3 regions of the Bradyrhizobium sp. 25ACV genome follow, and region 3 is predicted to be linked to each of the others. Evidence: riboswitches for the same ligand, from Rfam matches in the RefSeq annotation. Region 3 holds a riboswitch; each other region holds the start of a gene.
The links. Region 3 has a riboswitch for cobalamin ahead of RAD04_RS15145 (TonB-dependent receptor). Riboswitches for the same ligand answer to the same signal wherever they lie in the genome.

Region 1: it holds a riboswitch for cobalamin, as region 3 does, so the genes downstream of both, RAD04_RS00565 (DUF1636 family protein) here and RAD04_RS15145 (TonB-dependent receptor) in region 3, are expected to answer to the same signal.
Region 2: it holds a riboswitch for cobalamin, as region 3 does, so the genes downstream of both, RAD04_RS00500 (energy-coupling factor ABC transporter permease) here and RAD04_RS15145 (TonB-dependent receptor) in region 3, are expected to answer to the same signal.

What each region holds. Positions count from the first base shown of each region.
Region 1 is NZ_JAVAYO010000001.1:124,921-129,128, forward strand. It holds gene cobN (cobaltochelatase subunit CobN) at 1-1,004, opposite strand, end outside; gene cobW (cobalamin biosynthesis protein CobW) at 1,004-2,038, opposite strand; gene RAD04_RS00565 (DUF1636 family protein) at 2,035-2,409, opposite strand; cobalamin riboswitch at 2,505-2,724, opposite strand; gene cobO (cob(I)yrinic acid a,c-diamide adenosyltransferase) at 2,765-3,400, shown strand; gene RAD04_RS00575 (cobyric acid synthase) at 3,406-4,208, shown strand, end outside.
Region 2 is NZ_JAVAYO010000001.1:111,849-116,056, reverse strand. It holds gene RAD04_RS00510 (cobyrinate a,c-diamide synthase) at 1-1,003, shown strand, start outside; gene cobA (uroporphyrinogen-III C-methyltransferase) at 1,000-1,731, shown strand; cobalamin riboswitch at 1,777-1,995, shown strand; gene RAD04_RS00500 (energy-coupling factor ABC transporter permease) at 2,033-2,710, shown strand; gene cobF (precorrin-6A synthase (deacetylating)) at 2,757-3,506, shown strand; gene cobT (nicotinate-nucleotide--dimethylbenzimidazole phosphoribosyltransferase) at 3,517-4,208, shown strand, end outside.
Region 3 is NZ_JAVAYO010000006.1:1,525-5,732, forward strand. It holds gene RAD04_RS15145 (TonB-dependent receptor) at 1-1,846, opposite strand, end outside; cobalamin riboswitch at 1,961-2,175, opposite strand; gene RAD04_RS15150 (hypothetical protein) at 2,219-2,482, opposite strand; gene RAD04_RS15155 (hypothetical protein) at 2,583-2,792, opposite strand; gene RAD04_RS15160 (hypothetical protein) at 2,931-3,107, opposite strand; gene RAD04_RS15165 (adenylate/guanylate cyclase domain-containing protein) at 3,232-4,208, opposite strand, start outside.

The DNA of each region.
Region 1 (4,208 bases), on a different contig from region 3:
TCGCGCCCGGCTGCCGACTTGAAGCTCACCACGCCCACGAACAGACGGCCATCCACCTCGGGCAGCACCACATGCATCGCGAGATCGCCGGGCGACAGGCCGCGCAGCGACTCCGTCCAGTCCTCGCGCCGGGCCGTTGAGAGCGCAACCTGGAACACCGGGCACGATGCGGCATCGAAAGGCGTCGTGCCGTCATCGCCCAGGGCTGAGAACGCCGTCGCGTTGATGATCGCCGCCGGACGATTTTGCGCGAACTGCGCCCGCAACCAATCCGCGACGCCCGCAGCCTTCAGCGAGGTCACGAACACGCCGCAGGCGTCAAAGCCGCGCTCGCGCAGCGCTGCGATCAGAGCATCGACGGGGCCCGTATCCGCGGCGGTGAGATAGGAACGGTAGAACGCCACCAGCACACTCGGCCTGCCCTCGCCATGCGCCGGTGCCGCAATGACGCCGCGGGCGGGATCGTAGAATCCCATCTCGGGCACGGCCGTCTCGCCGATGACAGGCCCGGCATAGAGGCCCGAGGCCAGCGCGAGCTGTGCGATCGCGGCCTGCGCCGCGACCGGGCCGCCGGTGTCGCAGAGCACCTTGAGCCGGCGCAGCGTCGAGACAGGCAAGGTCGAGTATGCATCGAGCCGCATGTCGTCACGGCCGTCGGCCGGCAGCACGGCCAGCACGATATTGCGATCGCTGGCGAGCTGTTGCAGGGCCGCAAGTCCATAGGACCAATAGGACTCACCGCCGATCAACCGCACCAGAATGCCACGTGCCTGCGACAGCGTGCGCTCGATATAGGTGTCGACCGACAGCGGATGACGCAGCTCAGCAAGATTCGCGAGCCGCAGCGTCGGCAGGCTCTCGCGACCACGCCGCCAGCCGGCTGCGAACGCCGCGAGATCCGAATCCGAATACGAGAGCACCACGAGATCGGCCGGGTCCTGGCCGATATCCCTTGGCGTCGCGGTCTCCTCCAGACCGCGGCTCTCGCGGAAGACGACGTGCATCAGATACCTAGTCCTGCCTTGATGGCGGCCTCGTCGATATCGCCGTGCTCGCCGATCACGACGAGCTTCGACCGCCTGTGACCTGCGCCCCAGGGCTTGTCGAACTGGTGGCGCACGCGCTCGCCGACCGCCTGCAGCAGCAGCCGCATCGGCTTGCCCGCGACCGCGATGTAGCCCTTGGCCCGCAGCACGTTCTGCTCGCGCGCCAGCTTCTGGACGGATGCGACCAGCGCATCGACGTCGGCGACTTCAGGAAGGTCGACCACGACCGAGGCGAAATCATCGTGCTCGTGCTCTTCCTCGCCGTCATGATGCGAGGGACGCGCGGCGAGATCGTTCTCGGCGGCGGCGCCGAGACCGAGGATGACGCGCGCATCGATCGCACCGTCGGTCACGGGGAGCATCGGCACGCGGCGCGGCATCTCGGCGGTGATGGCAGCCTTGGCCGCTTCAAGTCCCGCCGCCCCAGCGAGGTCGGCCTTGGTCAGCAGCACGATGTCGGCGCAGGCGATCTGGTCCTCGAATACTTCCGACAGCGGCGTCTCGTGGTCCAAATTCTCGTCCGCCGCGCGCTGGGCTTCGACGGCAATCGGATCTGGTGCAAAGCGGCCAGCGGCGACAGCCTCGGCATCCGCAAGCGCGATCACGCCGTCGACGGTGATGCGCGAGCGGATCTCCGGCCAGTCGAATGCCTTCAGCAGCGGCTTCGGCAGCGCCAGGCCCGAGGTCTCGATCAGGATGTGATCGGGCCGCACGGGCCGCGCCAGCAGTTTTTCCATGGTCGGAATGAAATCGTCGGCAACGGTGCAGCAGATGCAGCCGTTGGCGAGCTCGACGATGTTCTCCTCCGGGCAATTGGCATCGGCACAGGATTTCAAGATCTCGCCGTCGACGCCCTCACTACCGAACTCGTTGACGAGCACCGCGAGCTTCTTGCCGCCGGCATTGCTGAGCAGATGCTGGATCAGCGTCGTCTTGCCGGAGCCGAGAAAACCGGTGACCACCGTCACGGGGACTTTTGCGAGCGAGTTCATTCGGCGGCCTCCGGCACGACGGCAATAGGGGGAATGCGGGCAAGCGACTGCTTGCGGAATATTTCCGGCCGGCTGCGCCAGGGCACGAGGCCGTCAGGCGCGGCGGCATAAGCCGCGGCGCCTGCGACCACATCCTGCGCATTTGCATCCGAGAGGCGGCCATAGACGTAAGACCACCGACCGGGCGCGCTGAGCGCGACCGAGCAGCCCTGGTTGCAGGCCGATAGGCATTCGACGGGAACCACATTGACGCCCTCGGGCACGCCGGCGTCGAGGATCGCACCATGCAGGCGCTTGCCGGGCGTCGCCTCGCCCTCGCCAGGCGTCTCGCCGGCACGGCAGGTGATGCAGACGTGAAGTGTGACGGTCATCGCCTCTTCCAGATAACAGCGGGAGGCGATGAGGCAGACGGACCGCTCTTTTGGAGGCCCGTTTTCCCCGTCGCGGAACACCCCGTCCGCCGGTCCAAAACTCGTCCGCGCTGGCAGGTCTCCCGGCTTGCGGAGCAGGGTTTTCCCCTTCGATCCCCGCCTTCCCGATTCCCGCGGGAATCAGTGGCTTCGGACATCTCTCCGGTCACGGTCGCGGGGGCGGCTGCATTTTGGACCCAAATCTTGCCGATTCGGACCCTATCGCATTCCCTCTTCGCCTGTCATAGGACAGGAACCAACGCTGGGCCACCATTTGCTGGTGGCCGCCACTTGTCAAGCCGAAGGACCGGGACCGATGACGCCTGAACCGGATACAAAAACGGCCGAGGAAACCGACGCCCGCCACGCCACGAAAATGGCGAAGAAGAAGGCCGCCCGCGACAAGATCATGGCGACCAAGAGCGGCGAAAAGGGCCTCATCATCGTCCACACCGGCGCCGGCAAGGGCAAGTCCTCCTCGGCCTTCGGCATGATCGTCCGCTGCGTCGCGCACGGCTTTCCCTGCGCGGTCGTCCAGTTCATCAAGGGCGCCTGGGATACCGGCGAGCGGCGCCTGCTCACCGGCCATTTCGGCGACCTCTGCCAGTTCCACGCCATGGGCGAAGGTTTTACCTGGGAGACGCAGGACCGCGCCCGCGACATCGCCGCCGCGCGCGCCGGCTGGGAGAAGGCTAAGGAGCTGATCCTCGATGAGAGCTTGCGCATGGTCGTGCTCGACGAGATCAACATCGCGTTGCGCTACGACTATCTCGACATCGCCGAGGTCGTCGAGTTTCTGACCACCTCGAAGCCACCGATGACGCATGTCGTGCTCACCGGCCGCAACGCCAAGGACGAGTTGATCGAGATCGCCGATCTCGTCACCGAGATGACGCTGGTGAAACATCCCTTCCGCTGCGGCATCAAGGCACAGGCCGGCGTCGAGTTCTGAGTTCGATGGCACGCGCGCTGATGATTCAGGGGGCCGGCTCGGACGTGGGCAAGTCGCTCATCGTCGCCGGTCTCGCGCGTGCCTTCACGCGGCGCGGCCTGCGCGTGCTCCCGTTCAAGCCGCAGAATATGTCGAACAATGCCGCCGTCACCATCGACGGCGGCGAGATCGGCCGTGCCCAGGCGTTGCAGGCCCTCGCCGCCGGCGTCGAGCCGCACACGGACATGAACCCCGTGCTGCTCAAGCCCGAGACCGATGTCGGCGCGCAGGTGATCGTCCACGGAAAGCGCATCGCGACCGCGCGTGCGCGCGACTACGCGGCCATGAAGCCCTCACTGATGGGCGCGGTGTTGGAGAGCTTTGAGCGGCTGAAGGCGCGCGCCGATCTCGTTCTGGTCGAAGGCGCGGGCAGTCCGGCCGAGGTGAACCTGCGTAAGGCCGACATCGCCAATATGGGTTTTGCGCGCAAGGCCGACGTGCCGGTCGTGCTGGTCGGCGACATCGACCGCGGCGGCGTCATCGCCCAGCTCGTCGGCATCAAGACGGTGATCGACCCCAGCGATGCCGCGATGATCCGAGGCTTTGTCATCAACAAGTTCCGCGGCGACCCCACGCTGTTCGACGATGGCTACAAGCTGATCGAGCAAAAGACCGCATGGCGCGGCCTTGGCGTGCTGCCCTGGTTCGCCCGCGCCGGCGAGCTGCCGGCCGAGGATGCACTCGGCCTCAGCGACGCGCGCAAGCCGGGTCAGTGCAAGATTGCGTGCCTGGCGCTGTCGCGGATCGCCAATTTCGACGATCTCGATCC
Region 2 (4,208 bases), on a different contig from region 3:
CGGTGCCACCGCCGACATTGCGGAGATGCTGGGCTGGCCGGTGGTGCTGGTGATCGATCCCTCCGGCCAGGCGCAGACCGCGGCGGCGATCGCCGCGGGACTTCGCGATTATCGCCCCGGTGTGCGGCTTGCCGGCGTCGTGCTCAACCGCGTCGCCAGCCCGCGCCATGAAGACCTCGTGCGGCGTGCGCTCAACGATTCCGGCATTGCCGTGTTCGGCGCGCTGCCGCGTCATGCCGAGATCAGCCTGCCGAAGCGACATCTCGGCCTGGTACAGGCCGAAGAGCAGGGCGAGATCGGCAAGCTGATCGACGAGGCGGCGCGCTTCGTCGCCGAGCATGTCGATCTCGATGCGGTGCTACGATCGGCTGCGTCCTGGACCCCACAACCTGCCGCGAACGGCCTGAACGTGACGCCGCCGGGCCAGCGCATCGCGCTGGCCCGCGATGCGGCGTTCTCCTTCGTCTATCCGCATATGCTGGAAGCCTGGCGCGGGGCGGGCGCGGAGATCTCGACATTCTCGCCGCTTGCCGATGAGGCGCCCGACGCGAGCGCCGACGTGTGCTGGCTGCCCGGCGGCTATCCCGAACTCCATGCCGGCAAGATCGCGGCCAATGCGCGCTTTCGCAGCGGCCTGCGCGCCTTTGCCGAAACGCGGCCGGTGCATGGCGAATGCGGTGGCTATATGGTGCTGGGCACCGCCTTGACCGATGCGGACGGAATCCGCCATGAGATGACAGGGCTGCTTGGCCTCGAGACCAGCTTTGCCAAACGCCGCATGCATCTCGGTTATCGTCTGGCCGAACTCGCCGCGCCGATGCCGGGACATCGCCCCAGTGCGCGCCTGCGCGGCCACGAATTCCACTATTCGACGATTCTTGCCCAGCCTGACGTGCCGCTGGCCGTCGTGCATGATGCGACCGGCGCGGTCATCGCGGAGACCGGCTCGCAGCGCGGTCACGCCACCGGCACCTTCTTTCATCTGATCGCGGAGGACCGGTGAGCGGATTCGTCTCCTTCATCTCCGCCGGACCCGGCGACCCCGAGCTTCTCACGCTCAAGGGTGCCGCGCGGCTGCGCGAAGCCGATGTCGTGCTCTATGACGATCTTGCTTCCGGCGCGATCCTCGATCTCGCCCGGCCCGGCGCCAATCTCGTCGCGGTGGGGAAGCGGGCAGGGCGTCCCTCGACCAAGCAGCACCACGTCAACCGTCTCTTGGTCGACTATGCCGCAACAGGCGTGCGCGTGGTGCGGCTCAAGTCGGGCGACGCGGGCATTTTCGGCCGGCTCGAGGAGGAATTGGAGACGCTGCGTGAGGCCGGTATCGGCTACGAGATCGTTCCCGGCGTCACCTCGGCCTGCGTTGCCGCGGCGCAAGCCGGCATTCCCCTGACCCGGCGCCATACCTCGCGCCGGGTGCAGTTCGTCACCGGCGCCGATGTCACCGGCGAGCTGCCGCCCAACCTGAACTGGGCGGCACTGGCCGACCCGGAAGCGACGACTGTGGTCTATATGGGCCGGCGCACCTTCCCGGCGCTTGTCGCAAACTTGATCGCGCACGGGCTCGCTGCGGATACCCCCGCGCTGTTCGCCGAATCCCTCGGACGCCCCGACGAACGGCTGGTCCGCACCACCATCGCCGAGCTTGCCGAGCAGCTTGCGCGCGGCGGCGCCGCCTCGACGGCCGCCGTGATCCTGTTTGGGGCGCTGGCGGGGGATTATCCGTCATGACGGCCTTGGCCGCCGTTCGCCCCTTGACGCAGGCTCAGCGAAAGGGGCACACAAGAGAGGCATGGTGCTCGACGCGGCGCAAAGCGCCGGAGCATAATCGGGAATGGGGGTGGGCGGACCCAGTTGCGGCGCCCAAAACCCCAGCCGCCCCCGCGACTGTAAGCGGTGAGGGACTCCGATCAGCCACTGGGCCGCAAGGTCCGGGAAGGCCGGAAATCCCGGGGAACCGCGAGCCAGGAGACCGGCCCTGCACGTTTTGAGGCCAAGGCCGTCGGGTGTGACGGCAGGAAGGAATTGAGCCATGCATATCGAACCCGGCATAGTGACGGGCGCCAAGCTCGTGTTGAGTTACGCAACCGGCATCGCCGCAGGCGGCGTTGCGCTGAAGCTCGCGGTGGAGACCGTGCGTGAGCAAGGCATCACGTCGTTCGCGGCGCGGACGCTCGCCACCACAGTCCTTGTCTTCACCTTCTTCGAGATCCTGCCGCACTTCCCGGTCGGCGTCTCCGAGGTGCACTTCATTCTCGGCTCGACACTGTTCCTGCTGTTCGGTGCGGCGCCCGCGGCCTTCGGCCTTGCGTTCGGTCTGCTGCTCCAGGGCGTGTTCTTCGAGCCCGCCGACATCCCGCAATACGGCATGAACGTCACCACGCTGCTGGTGCCGCTGTTCGCGATCCAGGCGATCGCCACACGGATCATTTCGCGCAACACCGCCTATGTCGATTTGAAGTATCGGCAGGCGTTGGCGCTCTCGACGACCTACCAGGCCGGCGTGATCGCCTGGGTGGCGTTCTGGGCGCTCTATGGCTCCGGTTTTGCCATGACCAATCTCGCCAACATCGCGACGTTCGCGGCGTCCTATGCGCTGGTCATCGTGATCGAGCCGCTCGCCGATCTCGCGGTGCTGGCGCTGGCGAAGTCGTTGCGCGGCGTCACCGCGCCCGGCCTCGTCACCCCGCGCCTGCATAACGCGGCCTGAGAGACAAGCGAACGGGCGGCCTGCAGGGCCGTCCGTCGCGTTCGCGATGCTCACGCTCTCTTTGATAGGCATCGGTTGCGGCGATCCCGACCAGCTCACGCGCGCCGCTGTTCAAGCGATCAATGCCGCCGATCTCATCCTGATCCCGCGCAAGGGGACGGCGAAGTCCGATCTCGCCGATCTCAGGCGGACGATCTGCGCCGATGTGCTCACCAGCGACAAGACAGCGATCGCCGAATTCGACCTTCCCGTGCGCGACGCAGCTGAAGCTGATTACCGCAAGGGCGTGGACCATTGGCACGATGCGGTTGCCGCGACTTGGTCGAAAGCGATCGCAAAGCATCTCGAAGGTGAGGGCAGGGTTGCGCTGCTGATCTGGGGCGATCCCTCGCTCTATGATTCCTCGTTGCGGATTGCGCGGCGGCTCAATCCGTTGCCGACGATCGAAGTCGTGCCCGGCATCACCTCGATCCAGGCGCTGTGCGCGGCCCATGCGCTGCCGCTCAACGACATCGGCGAGCCCTTTCTGGTCACGACCGGGCGGCGCTTGCGTGAAGGCGGCTGGCCGGCAGGTGTGAATACCGTTGTTGTAATGCTCGACGGCGGCACGGCGTTCCAGTCGCTCGATCCGGAAGGCTTTCAGATCTGGTGGGGCGCCTATCTCGGCATGCCCGACCAGATCGTCATGTCAGGCGTGCTCGCCGAGGTCGGCACTCGCATCGTTGCCACGAGACAAGAGGCGCGCGAGCGGCACGGTTGGATCATGGACAGCTACATTCTCAAGCGCAGGCCGTAAGCGAGGCAGCATGCTCCCCGAATGGGTCACCCAAAATTGCCCCGATGTCTCCGTAGTGCATCGCGAGGCGGCCATCGCGCGGCAGGCGCAATTGACAAAGCCGACCGGTGCACTCGGCCGGCTGGAGCAGCTCGCAATCGAGCTTGCGGGCCTGCAGGCGACCGAGCAGCCGCGTGCCGCGCGGGTGCCGATCATCATCTTCGCCGGCGACCACGGCATCGTCGCGCAGGGCGTCTCGGCCTATCCGCAAGCCGTGACCATCGCGATGATGGCGAATTTCGCCTCCGGCGGTGCCGCGATCTCGGTGCTGGCGCGTGAGCTTGGCTCGAGCCTGGACGTCGTCGATGCCGGCACGCTGGCGCAGGACGAGATGGCAGGTATCGTCACCGACAAGCCGCGCCATGGCACGCGCGATTTCAGCGTGGACGCCGCGCTGACGCCTGCGGAGCTGGCGTTCGCCTTCGAGGCTGGCCAGAGCGCCGTCGCACGTGCGGCGGCCCATCAGCCCGATCTTCTGATCTTCGGCGAGATGGGGATCGGCAACACGACGACTTCGGCGGCGATCGCGGCGAGCCTGCTTGGCATCAGCGCCGAGGAGATCGCCGGCAGCGGCACCGGCGTCGATGCGGCGGGTCGCGCGCACAAGGCCCGTGTCATCGATGCTGCGATCGCGCGTCACGGCGTTGGCGGCGCTTCGCCGGA
Region 3 (4,208 bases):
GCAGCAGCAGGGCGTCGTTGACGCGATAGGATAGACTGGTCTCAGAGCCGTAGCGGCGGGTCGGATCAAGATTTGTGTTGTAGAACAGGACCGGATTGAAATGGACCTCGTTGGTGAGATCCATCAGATAGACACTGCTCTGCAGCTGCAACCCGCCGCCCTTGATGCGAACACCGCCCTCGATGTCCCAAGAGGTCTGGGTCTTGAGCTGGAACGTTTGCGGGATCGCAGCGAAGGTAAAGGGATCGAAGGAAGGCCCTGAGGACAGGCGCTCGTCAACATCAGGCGTGCGGAACGCACGCGCAACGCGGCCGAACAGCGAGACTTGGTCGTTGAGGCGATGCTCGGCGCCGAGATGCAGCGCATATTGGGTCTCGTTGCTCGTCAGCGGCAGCGCGCCGATGTCGCCGTTGAACGGAGCTGCCGGGTCGAAATTGTCGCGTGCCGCAAGACTGACGTTCTGCACACGCGCGCCGTAGGAGATGTCCGTCGTGGGCGCGATTCCCAGTGTGTGCTGGAAATAGCCCGCAACCGTCTGCTGCCTGAGATCGTAATTGTGCCAGGGGGAAAGCCCCTGCCCGGCGCCGCGGTTCTGCTCAAAGCTCGCATCGTAATAGTCTATGCCGGCCAGGAGCTGCGACGGCATGCCGAGCAGCAGGCTCTTCACGCTGAGCCGCGGCGTGATCGACCATGTCGTCAGATGGGAACCGACATAGGTCGACGTGAAGAACGCCGGAATCGGCGCCGGGCTGGAGAAGAACGCACTCTGCTGCTTCTTGTCGCGCACGCCGCCGTCGACGATGAGATCGACGCCGTTGACCAGGATCTTGGTGAAGCCCGCGGTCGCGCCAAAACCCTGCTGGTTGGCGTAGTTGAACGGCGTGCCGGTCCCTCGCCGGTTGGCCCTGAGCTCGTCGAGGCCGATGGAGGGATCGACGGTGCGGCCGCCCGGCAGCCGCAGCTCCTGATTGTCACCGGTAACCGTGAGAAAAGCAGTCAGGTCTGGCGTGGTGTAATTGAGATTGCCGACGCCATTCTGCTGCGAATAGCGGTTGTTGTCGCGATAGCCATGGGTCCTGACCGTATTGCCGTAGAACGAGGTCGACCACGGACCGGAATTGAGCGAGGTCGACACGTTGCCGAGCCTGGTGTTGAACGAGCCGAAGCCAGCCTCGATGCGCGCGGTCACGGGCGGTCCGCCAACGCCATTTTTGGTAACGATGTTGATCACACCGCCGACCGCGTTGTCGCCGTAGAGCACCGCGCCGGAATTGCCCCGCGTGATCTCGATGCGTTCGATCGAATTGAGCGGGATGTTGGAGAGGTCCACCTGCGCCATGTCGACGTCGTTCAACCGCCGTCCGTTGACCAGCACCAGCGTGTTGGCGGTGGCAAAGGCGCCGAAGCCACGCAGGTCCACGCTGGTCTTGGCGCCGATCTGGCCGCCATAGAGCGTCGTGATCTGAGCCCCAGGCGTCTGCGTCGCGATGATCTCGGCAAGCGTCTGCGACGGCGAATGCGCGATATCCGCGGCCGTGATGACGGTCGTGGCAGCCCCGACGATTCCGCCGCTGCCGGCGGCAGCCTCACCGCCGGAGCCGGATGAGCCGGCGCCATTGCCTGCCGGCGCGACATTCGTCCTCACCCGCTGCCGCGTCGCCTCGCCGTCACCGATCGCCCCGGCGCGTGTGCGGTTGTGATCGTCGGGCCCGGTCACTTCGATCGGCGGCAATTGCTCGGCAAGCGCCTGCTGGGCGAAGGCGGAGGACAGATCGAGCGAATGGAGGGAAACGGATGCGAGCAGGCCGGCGCTGAGGCGCCTGGCGGCAGGGACAAGACGGGACACAATTGTAACCTCGGTATGACGTCAGTGGCACGTCACAGCGAACGAGGTTTCACGGCAGAGCGATGGATTGCTCCGGTGAAGCTAATGTCTGTACTCCCCGACCGACATCTTCGCGTGTGACCACGGCTGACGGCAGGTCTCCTGGCTCGCGGGTCGTGACCTTGCGTCGCCTTCCCAGGACCGAGATTCCCAGTGGCATGAGACGAAAGATTCACCGCTTACAGTTGCGGGGGCAGCCGTGGCGTTGAGACAAATCCCTGCATTGGGACAATCCCGCACCACATTCCCTTTTGATCTCCGCGAGGAGAACCGTCGCCGATCATTTAGGAGCCGTTGGCCCCGGGAGTCAATCGACCGGTGCATGCTCGGCGCTCAGGTCCGCCCTCGCACACGCTGTGCCTGGGCCCAGGCGACAGCGACGTCGCTTGGCGGAACATCGACGCGCTTGATCGGGGTCAATTCGCCGGAGGCCGAGACGATGGCGGTCTCCTCGCGGCGACAGCGCGTGCAGACAAAGCGCACCTCGTGCGGAGACGCCGTCCAGCTCGACCGCTTCACATTGGCCGCCATCGGCCAGGCATCGCAATGCGAGCACGACACCAGAAATCGGCCGGGATCGAGCATACCCATTTCCATCGGACTCCGCGTCCTGCCCACTTGCTTCAATGATTAACCCAAGTGAATCGTTCCGGTGTCCCAGCACCGCCGCTGGGCGCGCAACGAGAAAGTGGTGGCCTCAGCGCGCGCCCTTGAGGGTGCAGGAGGTGGTGCAGGTGACCGTGGTGCCGCGATCGCACGATTTGCAGGCACTGACGCACTGGTTCATGTCGCGGGGATTGTAGCTGTAGTTCCGCATCGGGCAGGTCGGCGTCGAGCCGGTGATGTCCTGCTCCTGGTCGCAGGCCGCCGTCATGAGCGCGAATATGATCACGGCAACGAGGCGCATGTGATTGCCCTGTCAAACATGGCAAATGACACTCGCGAGGTGCGCTGCATTGCAGCGAACCCCGGCCTTTCCACCACGAGCGATCGCTCGTGAGGTCAAGGATGCGCGCCAAACCTTAAGAACGGATTGCAGCCGGGATCAGGCAGCAGCCTTGGTCGCGATCGCCTGCCGCATGTCCACCGCCAGCTGACGGTACTGTTCCGAGAGTTTCAGATAGAACTCGCGCTTGGTGCTGTCGGTGGCGAGCTTGGCGATCAGCTCGCATTCGGCGGTGAGCGTCTCGAACCGTTCCAGCCTGTCCTGAAGTTCTGTCATCGGCGTGTCCCCGTCAAACGCCTCAAGGACATCCAACCTAAGCCCGGGAAATAGGTCACGGCGAACATCGTTATCGAGTAGAAACGTTTTTTCCGGACAGGGCGGGCTGGTCCAACAAAAAAGGCTATTTCTGCTCCAGCCGCCAGGCGCCGTCCCACCCCTCTTCCGGCGGCTTGGCCTCGAATTGCGCGATGCGGCCGAGCATCGTGCGCGAGGGGCCGTCGCCGGGGACGGCTTCGAGCGCGGCGTTGAAGGCGGCGCGCGCCTCGTCGAAGCGGCGGGCCCGATAGGCGGCAAGCGCTTCCGCATAGTGCGTGCGCAGGCTGTCCTGCGCGCCGGTGAGCGCACCTGCCCGCGCCATCACCTCGAAGATCGGCTGCGGCCCGCTCTGGCCTGCGACCGCGAGACGATCGATCTCGCGCAATTCGAGCCGCGCTCCGATCGCGTCAGCAGTTGCCTGCGAGATCAGGATGCGGGTGCCGTAGACCTTGTTGACGGCCTCCAGCCGCGAGGCCAGGTTCACGGCATCGCCCATCACGGTGAAGCTCATCATCAGCTCGGAGCCGATGCTGCCGGTCAGGACCTCGCCGGTGGCGATGCCGATCCGCAGGTCACACGGCGCCGGCATGGCGCGGATGCCGAGCAGGTCGGGCAGCTGCTTCTGGAGCGCGGGCACCTGGTCGACCATCTCGGTTGCGGCGATGCCGGCCAGGAGCGCCTGCTCGTCCTCCTCGATGAAGGGCGGGCCCCAATAGGACATGATGGCGTCGCCGATATATTTGTCGATGATGCCGCGATTACCCCTGATCGGTCCGGACATCACCGTGAAATAGTGGTTCATCACCCTGACGAGGCCACGCGGGGTCATGCCCTCGCTCATCGAGGTGAAGCCGCTCATGTCGCAGAACATGATGGTCATGACCCGGCGCTCGCCGTCGATCGCGACCTCGGGCCGGTCGATCAGCCCCTGCACCACCTTGGGATCGATGTAGCGGCCAAAGGTCTCGCGGATGCGCTCGTTGTGCCTGAGCTGCTCGGTCATGCGGTTGAAGGCCGCGGCGAGCTCGCCGATCTCGTCCTGCGTGGAGACCGTGATGGTCT